4 regions of the Pantoea cypripedii genome follow, and region 1 is predicted to be linked to each of the others. Evidence: predicted binding sites of a transcription regulator. Region 1 holds the regulator's gene; each other region holds the start of a gene.
The links. Region 1 encodes PurR, which represses purine synthesis genes. Its sites were predicted from a motif close to CANGCAAACGTTTGCNTG; they were not measured.

Region 1 (3,117 bases):
GCACCAAAAAATCACGCCTTACCAGCAGTGTTCATAAGTTAAGACTGAAGAAACCCACCAAAACCGAAACTGCGCTGCACAAAACCACCCGCAGAAAAGCCCTGCTGAAGTCGCCGACCAAAAAATATGGTCATCAGCGCGTGGCGAAAGTGTTGGATGAGCAGGATGACGCCAGCGACCTCACCACTATCAGGATGAGCAAATCACACCGTCAGCGCTATCAAAAGGCGCGTGAAACGGCGATGAACAAATTAATGGGTCAGATCGGTAAACCTTACCAGTGGGGCGGTACTTCACCGCATACCGGTTTCGATTGCAGTGGTCTGGTGTGGTATGCCTATAAAGATCTGGTGAAATACAAATTCCCGCGCACCGCTAACGAAATGTATCACCTGCGTGATGCGGCGCCGATCAAACGCGATATGCTGGAGAAGGGAGATTTGGTGTTCTTCCGCATTAACCATCGCGGTACCGCTGACCATGTGGGTGTTTACCTGGGCAACGGCAAATTTATTCAGTCACCGCGTACCGGTAAAGATATTCAGATTAGCGCATTAGGTGAAGATTACTGGCAGAAGCATTATGTCGGTGCACGCCGCATGATGACGCCGAAAACCATTCGCTAAACATCACCGCGCAATAAAAAGCCGGACACTGAAATTTCAGGTCCGGCTTTTTTTATTAATGAAGGATCGCGGTGAAGCTGAACACGATGATCATTAACAACGCGCCAACGGTAGTACCCAGCGCCAGTTTCAGGTCTGTACTCATCACAACTCCTTAGTCACATTAATTGAAGGGTTAATGTAATTTTCGCACAGCGCCCGGCAAAAATCTCGTGTTATCCGCGCCAGCTTGCTAGAATCGCCGCCTTTCGTTGCGCAACAGATTTTGCGCACGCTGTGTTTGTGGCCTGTTAAAGTGATTTTAACTGCGAGTTAACGCCTTTTTCTTCGCCATTTGCCCCGAAAATTGGGGCGCAAAACCATTAGCAGACGCAAACGTTTAACAATATACTTATCAGTAAGTTGCGATAAGCCCGGGAGTACCATTTTCATGGCAACAATTAAAGATGTGGCGAAACGCGCCGGTGTCTCCACCACCACGGTTTCGCATGTCATCAACAAAACGCGTTTTGTCGCGGAAGAAACGCGTAACGCCGTATGGGAAGCGATCAAAGAGCTGCACTACTCGCCCAGCGCCGTGGCGCGTAGCCTGAAAGTCAACCACACCAAAACGCTGGGATTGCTCGCCACCTCCAGCGAAGCCCCCTATTTCGCGGAAATCATTGAAGCGGTGGAAAACCACTGTTTCGACCGTGGCTATACGCTGATTCTCGGCAATGCGCATAACGATCTGCAAAAGCAGCGTGCTTATCTCTCGATGATGGCGCAAAAGCGCGTCGACGGTTTATTGGTGATGTGTTCCGAATATCCCGACGACCTGCTCACCATGCTGGAAGAGAACCGCAATATCCCGATGGTGGTGATGGACTGGGGCGAGTCTCGCGGTGATTTCACCGATACCGTGCAGGATAACGCCTTCCAGGGTGGCTATCTCGCCGGACGTTACCTGATCGAACGTGGACATCGCGACATTGGTGCCATCCCTGGCCAGATGGAGCGCAACACTGGCGGTGGTCGTCATGCTGGTTTTATGCAGGCGTTGCATGAAGCCGGTATTACCGTGCGCCCGGAGTGGATTGTGCAGGGCGACTTCGAACCGGAATCCGGTTATCAGGCGATGCAGCAGATCCTCAACCAGAAACAACGTCCGACGGCGGTGTTTTGTGGTGGCGATATCATGGCGATGGGCGCGATTTGTGCCGCCGATGAAATGGGGCTGCGCGTGCCACAGGATATCTCGGTGATTGGCTATGACAACGTGCGCAACGCCCGGTATTTCACCCCGGCTCTGACAACCGTTCATCAGCCAAAAGCACAGCTGGGAGAAAAAGCGCTGGAAATGCTGCTCGATCGCATCACCAGTAAGCGCGAAGAGCCGCAGACCATCGAAGTGCAGCCCACATTGATTGAACGCCGCTCCGTCGCCGACGGCCCGTTCCGCGACTATCGTCGCTAAGCCACCGTTTCGCTCAACCACTCATGGTTGAGCGTCTCTGCATCGCCCAGATAGTCCAGCAACCAGCTTAATGCCGGTGAGGCGCGTTGTTCCGACCAGCTGACGCAGCAGGGACTCTCCGGGAAAGGTGCAGGCAACGTCAGTTCGGTTAACACGCCGCTATCCAGCAGTGGCCGGGCTAAATGGCCCGGCACCATCCCTACGCACAACCCTGCCCGCAGACAATCCATCCCGGTTTCCCACTCCGGTACCACCAGACGCCGCTGGTTATCCAGCGTCCAGGTCATACGCCGCGGCAGCGCCCGCGATGTATCCTCCAGCACCAGTGAAGGCCACGCCCGTAAGGTTTCTTCATCCAGCTGGGCACTTTTTGTCAGGGGATGCTCGGGACTGACCACGCAACGCCAGTTCAGCGCGCCCATATCCTGGAAGGCAAAACGCCCACCGACCGGAATGGCCTGGGTGGCCCCAATCGCCACATCGACCCGACCATCAGCCAGCGCATCCCAGACCCCGTTGAACACTTCATAGCTGATAATCAGCTCCATATCCGGGAAATGGCGGTAGAAATCCTTTACCAGTTGCCGGGTACGCTGCGGTTTAACGATACAGTCAACCGCGATGCTCAACTGCCCACGCCAGCCGTTAGCCAGTTGCTGGCACTGGCGTCGGGTTGCCAGCATTTTTTTGATAACACTCCGCCCTTCACGCACGAAATGCTCACCCGCGGCCGTCAGCACCACTTCCCGGTGCTGCCTTTCAAACAAAGGCACGGCCAGCCAGGTTTCCAGCTGACGTACCGTATAGCTGATGGCAGAAGGCACGCGATGCAACTCCTGCGCCGCAGCGCTAAAACTGCCGCTGCGCGCCACCGCATCCACCACTTCAAGCGCGTATTCAGACCACATCATTTTGCCTGCAAAATTTTTGATAGCACCTCGCAAATATTAGCGTTTCACAAAGCCTGCCGCACCCTTTTACACTCCCCGGCGTTCAATTTGTCTAATGAGAATCACCATGTTGTCATCAAAAGGA
Region 2 (3,117 bases), 1.6 Mb from region 1:
AAGCACCAGCAGGCTAATGCCCGCATATTTCACTAAGTTACGCATTCCTATCCCTTTCACAAGATTCCAGTCGGATGTTATCAAATCGAAATCGGCGGCTAAAAGCAACCGCCGGTTTGTCAGGAAATCTTAGCGGGCAGCAGAGGATCGTACTACGTGCAATTAGCCGAAATTGAGCTGACGCTGGGCCGAACGTTCCGCCAGACGCTTTAACGCCGCATTGAGCAACACGCCATAGGCCGGCAGGAAGAAAATCATGCAGATCATCACTTTGAAGCTGTAATCCACCAGCGCGATTTCCACCCAGTGCTGAGCCATAAACGGATCCGGGCTTTTATAGAAAGCGATAAAGAAAAAGGCCAGCGTATCGCTGATATTGCCCAGGAACATCGCTGCCGCTGGCGCAATCCACCATTGTGGCAGGCGGCGCAGACGGTTAAAGACGTGCACATCCAGAATCTGCCCCAGCGCGTAGGCCATAAAGCTGGCGCTGGCGATACGCGCCACGAACAGGTTCACCTGCTCCAGCGCCGCCCAGCCTTGCCACTCGCCCTGATAAAACACGCAGGAGACGACATAAGAGATCACCAGCGCCGGGACCATCACCGCCAGGATAATACGACGGGCCAGCGGCGCGCCGAAAATGCGCACGGTCAGATCGGTGGCGAGGAAAATAAACGGGAAGCTGAAGGCACCCCAGGTGGTCTGGAAGCCAAAAATGGCCACCGGCAATTGCACCAGGTAGTTACTGGAGGTAATCACCAGCAGGTGGAATAGCGATAGCCAGAACAGCGCAAACATGCGCTGACGCGGAGAAAAAGCGATCATATTAAGCCTTTTTAGTGTTGGGGTGAGGGAACCCAGTTTCATACCCGTCATATTTCAAGCTGCCGCTGCGTTGGCTGCACTTGCTCACCCCAGTCACTTACTTGTGTAAGCTCCTGGAGATTCTCAAGTTTGCCGCCTTGCTGCAACTCGAAATATTTAGGGTATAACGTTAAATATGGTTAATAAAAAACGGCGGCATCTTATCGCGTTGTGCGATTTATGCAATGGTTAATATTAACGCAACCGTTATCGTCTTGCGCTGGTCATCGGGCGCGCTAGAATGAGCGGCCTTACTTGTTAGCAGACAGAGAATCATGAGCGATCTTTTTCCCGAGCCGGACCATACCCTCGATGCCCTTGGCCTGCGTTGCCCGGAGCCGGTGATGATGGTGCGCAAAACGGTGCGTCAGATGCAGGCGGGTGAAACCCTGCTGATTATCGCTGACGATCCGGCCACTACGCGTGATATTCCCGGCTTTTGCCGTTTTATGGAACATACCCTGCTGGCGCAGCAAACGGAAACCCTGCCGTATCAATATCTTATAAAAAAAGGAACGGATGCCTGATGTCAGGCATCCATTGCTGCTAGCGCGAACGCAGTAACCGCAGCGCATTGGCGGTAACCAGCGCGGTGGCACCAGAATCCGCCAGCACCGCCAGCCACAAACCGGTAAAACCGAGCAGCGTGGTGACCAGGAACAATGCCTTCAGCCCGAGTGCCAGCGCGATATTCTGACGAATAATGCGCCGCGTGCGGCGGGCGAGCGCCACGGTGCGTGGCAGAATCGCCAGGCGGTTTTGCGTTAGTGCCGCATCGGCGGCTTCCAGTGCCACATCAGTCCCGCTTCCCATTGCAATGCCCAACGTGGCGGCTTTCATCGCCGGGGCATCGTTGATGCCATCGCCAATCATCGCCAGCGGATGTTGGGTATCCAGCTCACGTACGGCAGTGACTTTGTCCGCAGGCAGCAGACCGGCGCGATAATCAATCTGCAACTCTGCCGCGATCGCCGCTGCGGCGCGCGGGTTATCGCCCGTTAGCATCAGGCTGCTGATACCGAGTTTTTGCAGCGCGGCCAGCGCGGTAACCGCCTCTGCACGCAACCGATCCTGCAACGCCAGCAGACCTAACGGGCGTGTATCCTGCAACAATACCACCACGGTTTTGCCCTGCGCTTCATACTGCGCAATGCTTTGCTGCTGTTCATCAGCCAGGTTTGTTACCTCACGCGGTGCCAGCAACTGATAGCTGATACCGTGAATATTCGCCTGAATCCCGCTGCCTGCCAGCGTCTGCTGATTGCTGGCGGCGGGCAGGGTAAGCCGCCGACGTACCGATTCCGCTACAATCGCCAGCGCCAGTGGATGGCTGGAACCCTGTTCAACCGCCGCGCTCAGCGCCAGCAATTGCTCTGGCTGCTCGTTGCTGAAAGCGACGATGTCGGTGACCTGTGGCTTACCTTCGGTCAGCGTGCCGGTTTTATCGAATGCCATCATCCTGACGCGGCTGAGTCGTTCCAGCGCGGCACCACCTTTGATCAATGCGCCCTGACGTGCAGCGGCAGCCAGGCCGGAGGTGATGGCCGCCGGCGTGGAGATCACCAGTGCACAGGGACAACCGATCAGCAGCAATGTCAGCCCTTTATAGATCCACGGCAACCACTCAGCGCCAGCCAGCAACGGCGGCAGCACCATCACCAGCAACGCCAGCAGCATAATCGCCGGGGTGTAGAGACGGCTGAAACGGTCAATAAAACGTTCCACCGGCGCACGATGGCTTTCCGCTTCTTCAATCAGTTGCAGGATGCGGTCAATGGCGCTGTGGCCTGGTTCCGAGAGCACTTTCAGCGTCACCAGACGATCAACGCTGGTGGCCCCGGCCATCACCGTTTCACCAGGCTGGCGTGCCACGGGTATTGATTCACCGGTGAGGGCGCTTTCGTCAAAGCTGGCGCTGTGGCTAAGCAGTTCGCCATCGGCGGGTAAGCGCCCCCCGGCAGCGACTTCAATCACATCGCCGGGCTGCAAATCCGCCAGCGCGACCTGCTGGCGCTGCGTGCCGCGCACACGGATGGCGGTGTCGGGACGCAGTGCCATCAGCGCAGTCACGCCACGGCGGGCGCGGGTGGCCGCATAGGCTTCCAGTCGTTCCCCCAGCTGGAACAGCAGCAGCACCATCGCCGCTTCGGCGTGTGCGCCAATCACCAGCGCACCGGCGGCGGCCAGCGTCATCAGGGTTTCGATACTGAAGGGGGAGCCGCTGCGCAGCAAACGCCAGGCACTGCGCGC
Region 3 (3,117 bases), 250 kb from region 1:
AAGGCATTTTCCAGCACAGTTAAGCGGCGTTGCTGTTCACCAATTAACGCCAGCAATTCGCCAAATGTCATTGCCTCTTCCGGTTTATCGTGAGTCATGGGTAAAACATCTCCTGTTAGCATGGCGGGTGCAACAATAGGGGGCGTTAATGATGATTTTAGATGCAGTGACTTTGTCTGGCGAGGGAGAAATAAAAACAAAAAAGCCGGGTGGCGAAACCCGGCAAAACTGCGCAGTGGCGGTTAATCGGTAATAAACCAGTCGTCAGCACTTTCCCAGGTTTCCTGCAAAATATCACTGATACGTTCGCGATTTTCTTTGCAGCCGCCAAATACGCTGAGCTGATTACCGCTGGCGTAACGGATTTTGACATGATGTTCGTCGTCGGGAAAATCCCGGCTGATACGGCGGGTCAGTTCGGCGCTCAGCGCATCCAGGGCGCCAGCAGGAAGGGGTTGAGTTTTTGCTACGGTAATTTCAACACGCATAAACACCTCCGGAATAATATACTGGCTATTTGTACAGTATGTTTATTCCGAAGGCAAGCATCATCACATCAGGCGGTTACGCGCCAGTTCAGGGTCTCTCCAGCAAGGAAAGGCACCAGGGTATCGTCGGCTACAGTCACGCTCTGTTCGACTGTCCAGGGTTCACGCACCAGCGTCAGTGTCCCTTCATTCAGCGGCAGGCCATAGAAGTTCGGGCCATTTTCGGAACAGAACGCTTCGAAATGCTGCAGCGCATCCAGTTCTTCAAACACCGTGGCGTAAGCGGGCAGCGAGGTTGGAGCGTTGAATACACCCGCACATCCGCAGCTGGCTTCTTTCAGATGGCGCAGATGTGGAGCAGTATCGGTGCCGAGGAACACACGACGATTACCGCTTGCGACCAGTTTACGTAACGCTTCCTGGTGGATATTACGTTTCAGGATTGGCAGGCAATACAGATGCGGACGCACACCGCCGACCAGCATATGGTTGCGGTTAAACATCAGATGCTGTGGCGTAATGGTGGCGCCGAGCAGTTCATTGCCCGCCGCCAGATATTCTGCCGCTTCTTTGGTGGTGATGTGTTCCATCACCACTTTCAACCCCGGGAACTGCTGGCGCAGCGGGTGCAACACCGTCTCAATAAAACGTGCTTCACGGTCAAAAATATCAATGTGCGCATCTGTCACTTCACCGTGTACCAACATCGGCATACCGATCTGCTGCATACGCTCCAGCACGCGGGCGATGGAAGCAATATTGGTTACGCCATGGCTGGAGTTGGTGGTTGCGTGGGCGGGATAAAGTTTTGCGGCGGTGAAGACGCCAGCACGGAAGCCCTGTTCGATCTCATCCGGGTCGAGAGAGTCGGTAAGATAGCAGGTCATCAGCGGTGTAAAGGCATGCCCGGCGGGTAAGGCCGCAAGGATACGATCGCGATAGGCCACGGCAGCATCAACGCTGGTCACCGGCGGAACCAGGTTTGGCATGACAATGGCACGACCGTTTACCGCACTGGTGTAAGGCAACACGGCTTGTAGCATCGCGCCATCGCGCAGATGAATATGCCAGTCGTCAGGGCGGCGAATCGTGATTTGCTGGGGTTGGGCTGTCATTCAAAAGGCTCCGGCTGAGTAGAAAACGAAAGGCACGTTTAGGCCGGGGAGTAAGCATAAGGATTTGGGCAACCGTTTGCACGGGATTTTATGCGTCTGAAGCAAAACCGCGCCATAGCAGGCGCGGTTACCGGGATTAATCAGTAAAAGGGATCACCAACTGGCCGGGTTTAACTTCCAGACCTTTCGCGAATTTCTTCGCCAGCGCTTCGCCTTTGCTGCGATCTTCGCTCAGCACATAAGCGGGTTTTTCATTGAAGTAACGCTTCAGCGATTCATTCAGATAGGGCGTCAGCGTTTTCATGATCGACGCCATTTTTTCCGGCTGGACCTGGGCATCCACAATCTCCAGATCATGCAGGTAAATCGCGCCCTGCTGCGGGTTAAATACCGGCTGCGCCTTCATTTTGAGCTGCATCTCGGCCTGCTGTGGGCCAAATAAAGAACTGACATTGATCGTGGCTTTGCCTGTCAGGGTGATTTTGCCCGGTTCTTCACGGCCAATCTGGCTGCTTAAATCGCTCAGCACAATATGGGCATTCACCAGCCCGGAGACGCCAACATCTTTCTCGAAGTTATTGTGCTTTTGCAGCGCCTGATTCACTTCCTGCTCGCTGATGGTGTACTGCGTTAATTGGTTACAGCCGGTCAACAGCACGGCAAACAACAGGGCCAGTAGCCCGGAAAACGCCTTCTTCATACTTTCCTCATCCTGAACGATACGGCAAACGAGGCATAGCGTGCCTGAATCAGGGGCGGGTGTCACCAGGAGAGAGATGAGAAGCGCCGGTGCGCCTCTCATTGCCAGGATCAGGCGGCGATAGAAGAGAGCAGGTTAACCTGGGTTTGCTTCGCCATATTGTCGCGATAATCGGCCACGCGGCTGGGCCATTCGATACCGGATACCAGCGTTAAGGAACGTAACAGCGGAAACAGATGGATATCATCTTCCGAAAGCTCGCCGTTCACCGCATTCGGTTTGACGATTAACTTATCCAACTGACGCAAATCGTCACTGATGTTTTTGATCAGTCCGGGGGCGTGTTTGCGCAGTTCACTGAAGTCGCCAATGTTGGCCTGTTTTTTCTCGCGGAAATAGCTACGGGCTTCCGGTGTGGCGAACTCAGCGAAGGCCGCGTCGGCGATACGGGGGAGCAGCAACTTGTTGACGTAACCATTAACCCGACGCAGCCATTCGCTGATGGCCGGATTGGCTTTGCCATTCAGCAGCGGTTCACCGTCCTGCTTGTCCACCAGACGAACAATATCCAGGCTTTCCGGCATTGCGCTGCCATCGGCTTTTTGCAGGATGGGGGCCATCTTCTGACCAATCAGTTTCTTCGGTGTGTTCTCGTCATCATTGAGCATCACCACCAGCTCGATTGGCAGATTCTTCAGCCCAAAAATCATGCGTGCTTTGACGCAGAAAGGGCAGTGATCGTAGATGTAGAGTTTCATCCCGTTTCTCCTGTGATTATCAGGGTGACTGGCGTCACCCTTTTTCTATCGGCGTG
Region 4 (3,117 bases), 1.7 Mb from region 1:
CAGTAAACCGCCGTTAACGCGTTTGAAATCCAGCCCGGCAACGCGGCTCTGCCACTGACCACACACCAGCACGCGAACGTTCTGTTTGCTGGCGGTCACTTTCAGCGCGGCTTCGGTGGCTGACGGGGCAATGATCACTTCGACAAACTGACGACTGATGATGGCCTGAGCCGTCGCTTCGTCCAGCTCACGGTTGAAGGCAATGATGCCGCCAAACGCAGAAGTCGGATCGGTTTTATAAGCACGCTCGTAGGCATCCAGAATGGAATCGCCTACCGCCACACCACAGGGGTTGGCATGTTTCACAATCACGCAAGCGGCTTCGCTGAACTCTTTCACACATTCCAGCGCGGCATCAGTATCGGCGATGTTGTTGTAGGAAAGCGCTTTACCCTGTACCTGCTGTGCCGTCGCCACTGAGGCTTCCGCGACACTTTCTTCTATATAGAAAGCTGCATCCTGATGGCTGTTCTCGCCATAACGCATATCCTGTTTCTTAATGAAGTTAAGGTTCAGGGTACGTGGGAAGCGGCCTGCTGGCTCTTTGCTCTCGCCATGATAAGCCGGTACCAGGCTACCGAAGTAGTTGGCAATCATGCTGTCGTAGGCGGCGGTGTGTTCGAAAGCTTTGATCGCCAGATCGAAACGGGTTGCCAGCGTCAGGGAGTTCTCATTGGCATCCAGCTCCGCAATGATGGCGCTGTAGTCGCTGCTCTTCACCACAATGGCGACGTCTTTGTGGTTCTTCGCGGCAGAGCGCACCATGGTCGGGCCGCCGATATCGATGTTTTCCACCGCATCTTCCAGCGTACAACCCGGTTTTGCGACCGTCTGGGCAAAGGGGTAAAGGTTAACGACCACCATGTCGATGGGGCTGATAGCGTGCTGCGCCATGATGGCATCATCCTGGCCGCGACGACCGAGAATACCGCCATGCACTTTCGGGTGCAGCGTTTTGACGCGTCCATCCATCATTTCCGGAAAACCGGTGTAGTCAGACACTTCAGTGACTGGCAGGCCCGCATCTGCCAGCAGGCGAGCAGTACCACCTGTGGAGAGCAGCTCAACACCACGGCTGGAGAGTGCCTGAGCAAATTCGAGGATACCGGCTTTGTCTGAGACACTCAGCAGAGCGCGGCGTACAGGACGACGTTGTTGCATGGTGGTTTTATCCCTTGGCTTTGTTTCGCGTAAATAAGAGCGTTACATCAAGCTTAGCGTTTCTCTTCTATATAGAAGAAGCGGCTTGCTTCAGGTAACGCCCCAAAAGGGGCATCCTTGACGTCGCGGGGCATTGTAGCGAAAACGTTTGCGCGATGCTCGACTAAATTCATTTACCCGTCAGGATGTGGATAACTTTGTGTGTAAGTGGGTATAAGGCGGGGTTTTGCTGTGGAATGCAGCGAACGGTTGTTTTTATTGAAATTAGCGGTTGCGCATGCCGAACAACTCCCTATAATGCGCCTCCATCGACACGGCACAACGGCTTACGAAATGCGGTGTTGAGAGAGAAGTTCTGAAGGAACTCTCGCCGGGGAAAATCGCTGAAAAAAGTGATTGACTCTGAAGGAGGAAAGCGTAATATACGCCACCTCGCGACAGACGGTTAACCCGCTGCTCGCACTGCTCTTTAACAATTTATCAGACAATCTGTGTGGGCACTCGCAGGATTGATATCAAAAGTCTACGGACTTAAAAAATATCAAGTCTCAAGAGTGAACACGTAATTCATTACGAAGTTTAATTCTTTGTAGCATCAAACTTAAATTGAAGAGTTTGATCATGGCTCAGATTGAACGCTGGCGGCAGGACCTAACACATGCAAGTCGAACCTAGCTAGCTAGGAATTTGCCTGGCGGCTGTAGCGCGGTGGTCCCACCTGACCCCATGCCGAACTCAGAAGTGAAACGCCGTAGCGCCGATGGTAGTGTGGGGTCTCCCCATGCGAGAGTAGGGAACTGCCAGGCATCAATTTTAGTGTGCTGATATGGCTCAGTTGGTAGAGCGCACCCTTGGTAAGGGTGAGGTCCCCAGTTCGACTCTGGGTATCAGCACCAGTTATGGCATGAGTTCGGATTCAAAAGAATTTGCCTGGCGGCTGTAGCGCGGTGGTCCCACCTGACCCCATGCCGAACTCAGAAGTGAAACGCCGTAGCGCCGATGGTAGTGTGGGGTCTCCCCATGCGAGAGTAGGGAACTGCCAGGCATCAATTAAGTGAAGAAGCCCTGAACGAAAGTTCAGGGCTTTTTTACGTCTGAAAATCAGGAAAACTCACGGATGCATAACAGCACGATGAATCGCGCTGTTATAGATAGCCGGTTTTAGAAGGTTAAACTCGCGGTGATTCCCCCAACAAAAGCATCTTTGACGCTGCTATCCGCGCCTGGTGCGGCAACGTATTGAAGATTAGGGCGCAGTGACAACCACTGACGGACGTTCCAGGCATAGTAGAGTTCATAATCGTATTCTGAACCTCTGATTACCGGCAGATAAGTGGCGTCATTGACGCTCTGTACACCATTTTCTTCATTTTCCCGCTCCAGCATGCGGCTATAGGCTGAATTCACATGTAGCCGGGCCATTCCTAAGCCAATTTCATCCTGTGGACGAGCAGCAAAAAGCCCTTTCCAGGTCAATGCAACGGTCTGAGTATCATCAAGCTTTGAGGTCCGTTTATCGTGCATCACCTGGCTAAGCGTTAACGATAAGCCACGATGGTTGTCATGCTGCCAGGCGAATAACTGTTGCTGAACAATGGCATAAGCGCCATAACCGTGGGCAGTATCGCCATATTCACCGTGCTGCCAGCTATGATAAACCCCGCCCTGGGCTGAAGAGTAATAAGCACCCAGACGATAATTGCCTGGTAATGCATCTGCACCCAGTTTGGGCTGCCAACCGATTTCTACCGGGATAAGATTGCCATCGGAGTGTTTGACCGAGAAATGGAAACCGCTACCACGATTATCGTTGTCATCATTTTGGTTATAAAATCCAACCTTAACATAGATATCCGGTGTGATATTGAGCTGTAAACGTCCCATCCATTGTGACACTGGCCAGTTCATCCAGCGATCGCTACGTGACTTACCGGGAATACCGGGACCAAGTGCAAG

Region 2: the regulator PurR is predicted to act here: its motif matches at 1,065-1,082, upstream of tusA (sulfurtransferase TusA).
Region 3: the regulator PurR is predicted to act here: its motif matches at 1,669-1,686, upstream of pyrC (dihydroorotase).
Region 4: the regulator PurR is predicted to act here: its motif matches at 1,299-1,316, upstream of purH (bifunctional phosphoribosylaminoimidazolecarboxamide formyltransferase/IMP cyclohydrolase).

What each region holds. Positions count from the first base shown of each region.
Region 1 is NZ_MLJI01000001.1:1,884,890-1,888,006, reverse strand. Features, by position in the region: gene HA50_RS08805 (C40 family peptidase) at 1-626, shown strand, start outside; gene cydH (cytochrome bd-I oxidase subunit CydH) at 682-771, opposite strand; gene purR (HTH-type transcriptional repressor PurR) at 1,057-2,082, shown strand; gene punR (DNA-binding transcriptional activator PunR) at 2,079-2,990, opposite strand; gene punC (purine nucleoside transporter PunC) at 3,100-3,117, shown strand, end outside.
Region 2 is NZ_MLJI01000001.1:245,210-248,326, forward strand. Features, by position in the region: gene HA50_RS01045 (DcrB family lipoprotein) at 1-45, opposite strand, end outside; gene HA50_RS01050 (7-cyano-7-deazaguanine/7-aminomethyl-7-deazaguanine transporter) at 163-828, opposite strand; gene tusA (sulfurtransferase TusA) at 1,143-1,394, shown strand; gene HA50_RS01060 (zinc/cadmium/mercury/lead-transporting ATPase) at 1,414-3,117, opposite strand, start outside.
Region 3 is NZ_MLJI01000001.1:1,639,079-1,642,195, forward strand. Features, by position in the region: gene HA50_RS07620 (hypothetical protein) at 1-98, opposite strand, end outside; gene dinI (DNA damage-inducible protein I) at 243-488, opposite strand; gene pyrC (dihydroorotase) at 557-1,603, opposite strand; gene HA50_RS07635 (lipoprotein) at 1,740-2,303, opposite strand; gene grxB (glutaredoxin 2) at 2,414-3,061, opposite strand.
Region 4 is NZ_MLJI01000001.1:208,789-211,905, forward strand. Features, by position in the region: gene purH (bifunctional phosphoribosylaminoimidazolecarboxamide formyltransferase/IMP cyclohydrolase) at 1-1,161, opposite strand, end outside; rRNA gene rrf (5S ribosomal RNA) at 1,852-1,967, shown strand; tRNA gene HA50_RS00925 (tRNA-Thr) at 1,982-2,057, shown strand; rRNA gene rrf (5S ribosomal RNA) at 2,091-2,206, shown strand; gene HA50_RS00935 (carbohydrate porin) at 2,323-3,117, opposite strand, start outside.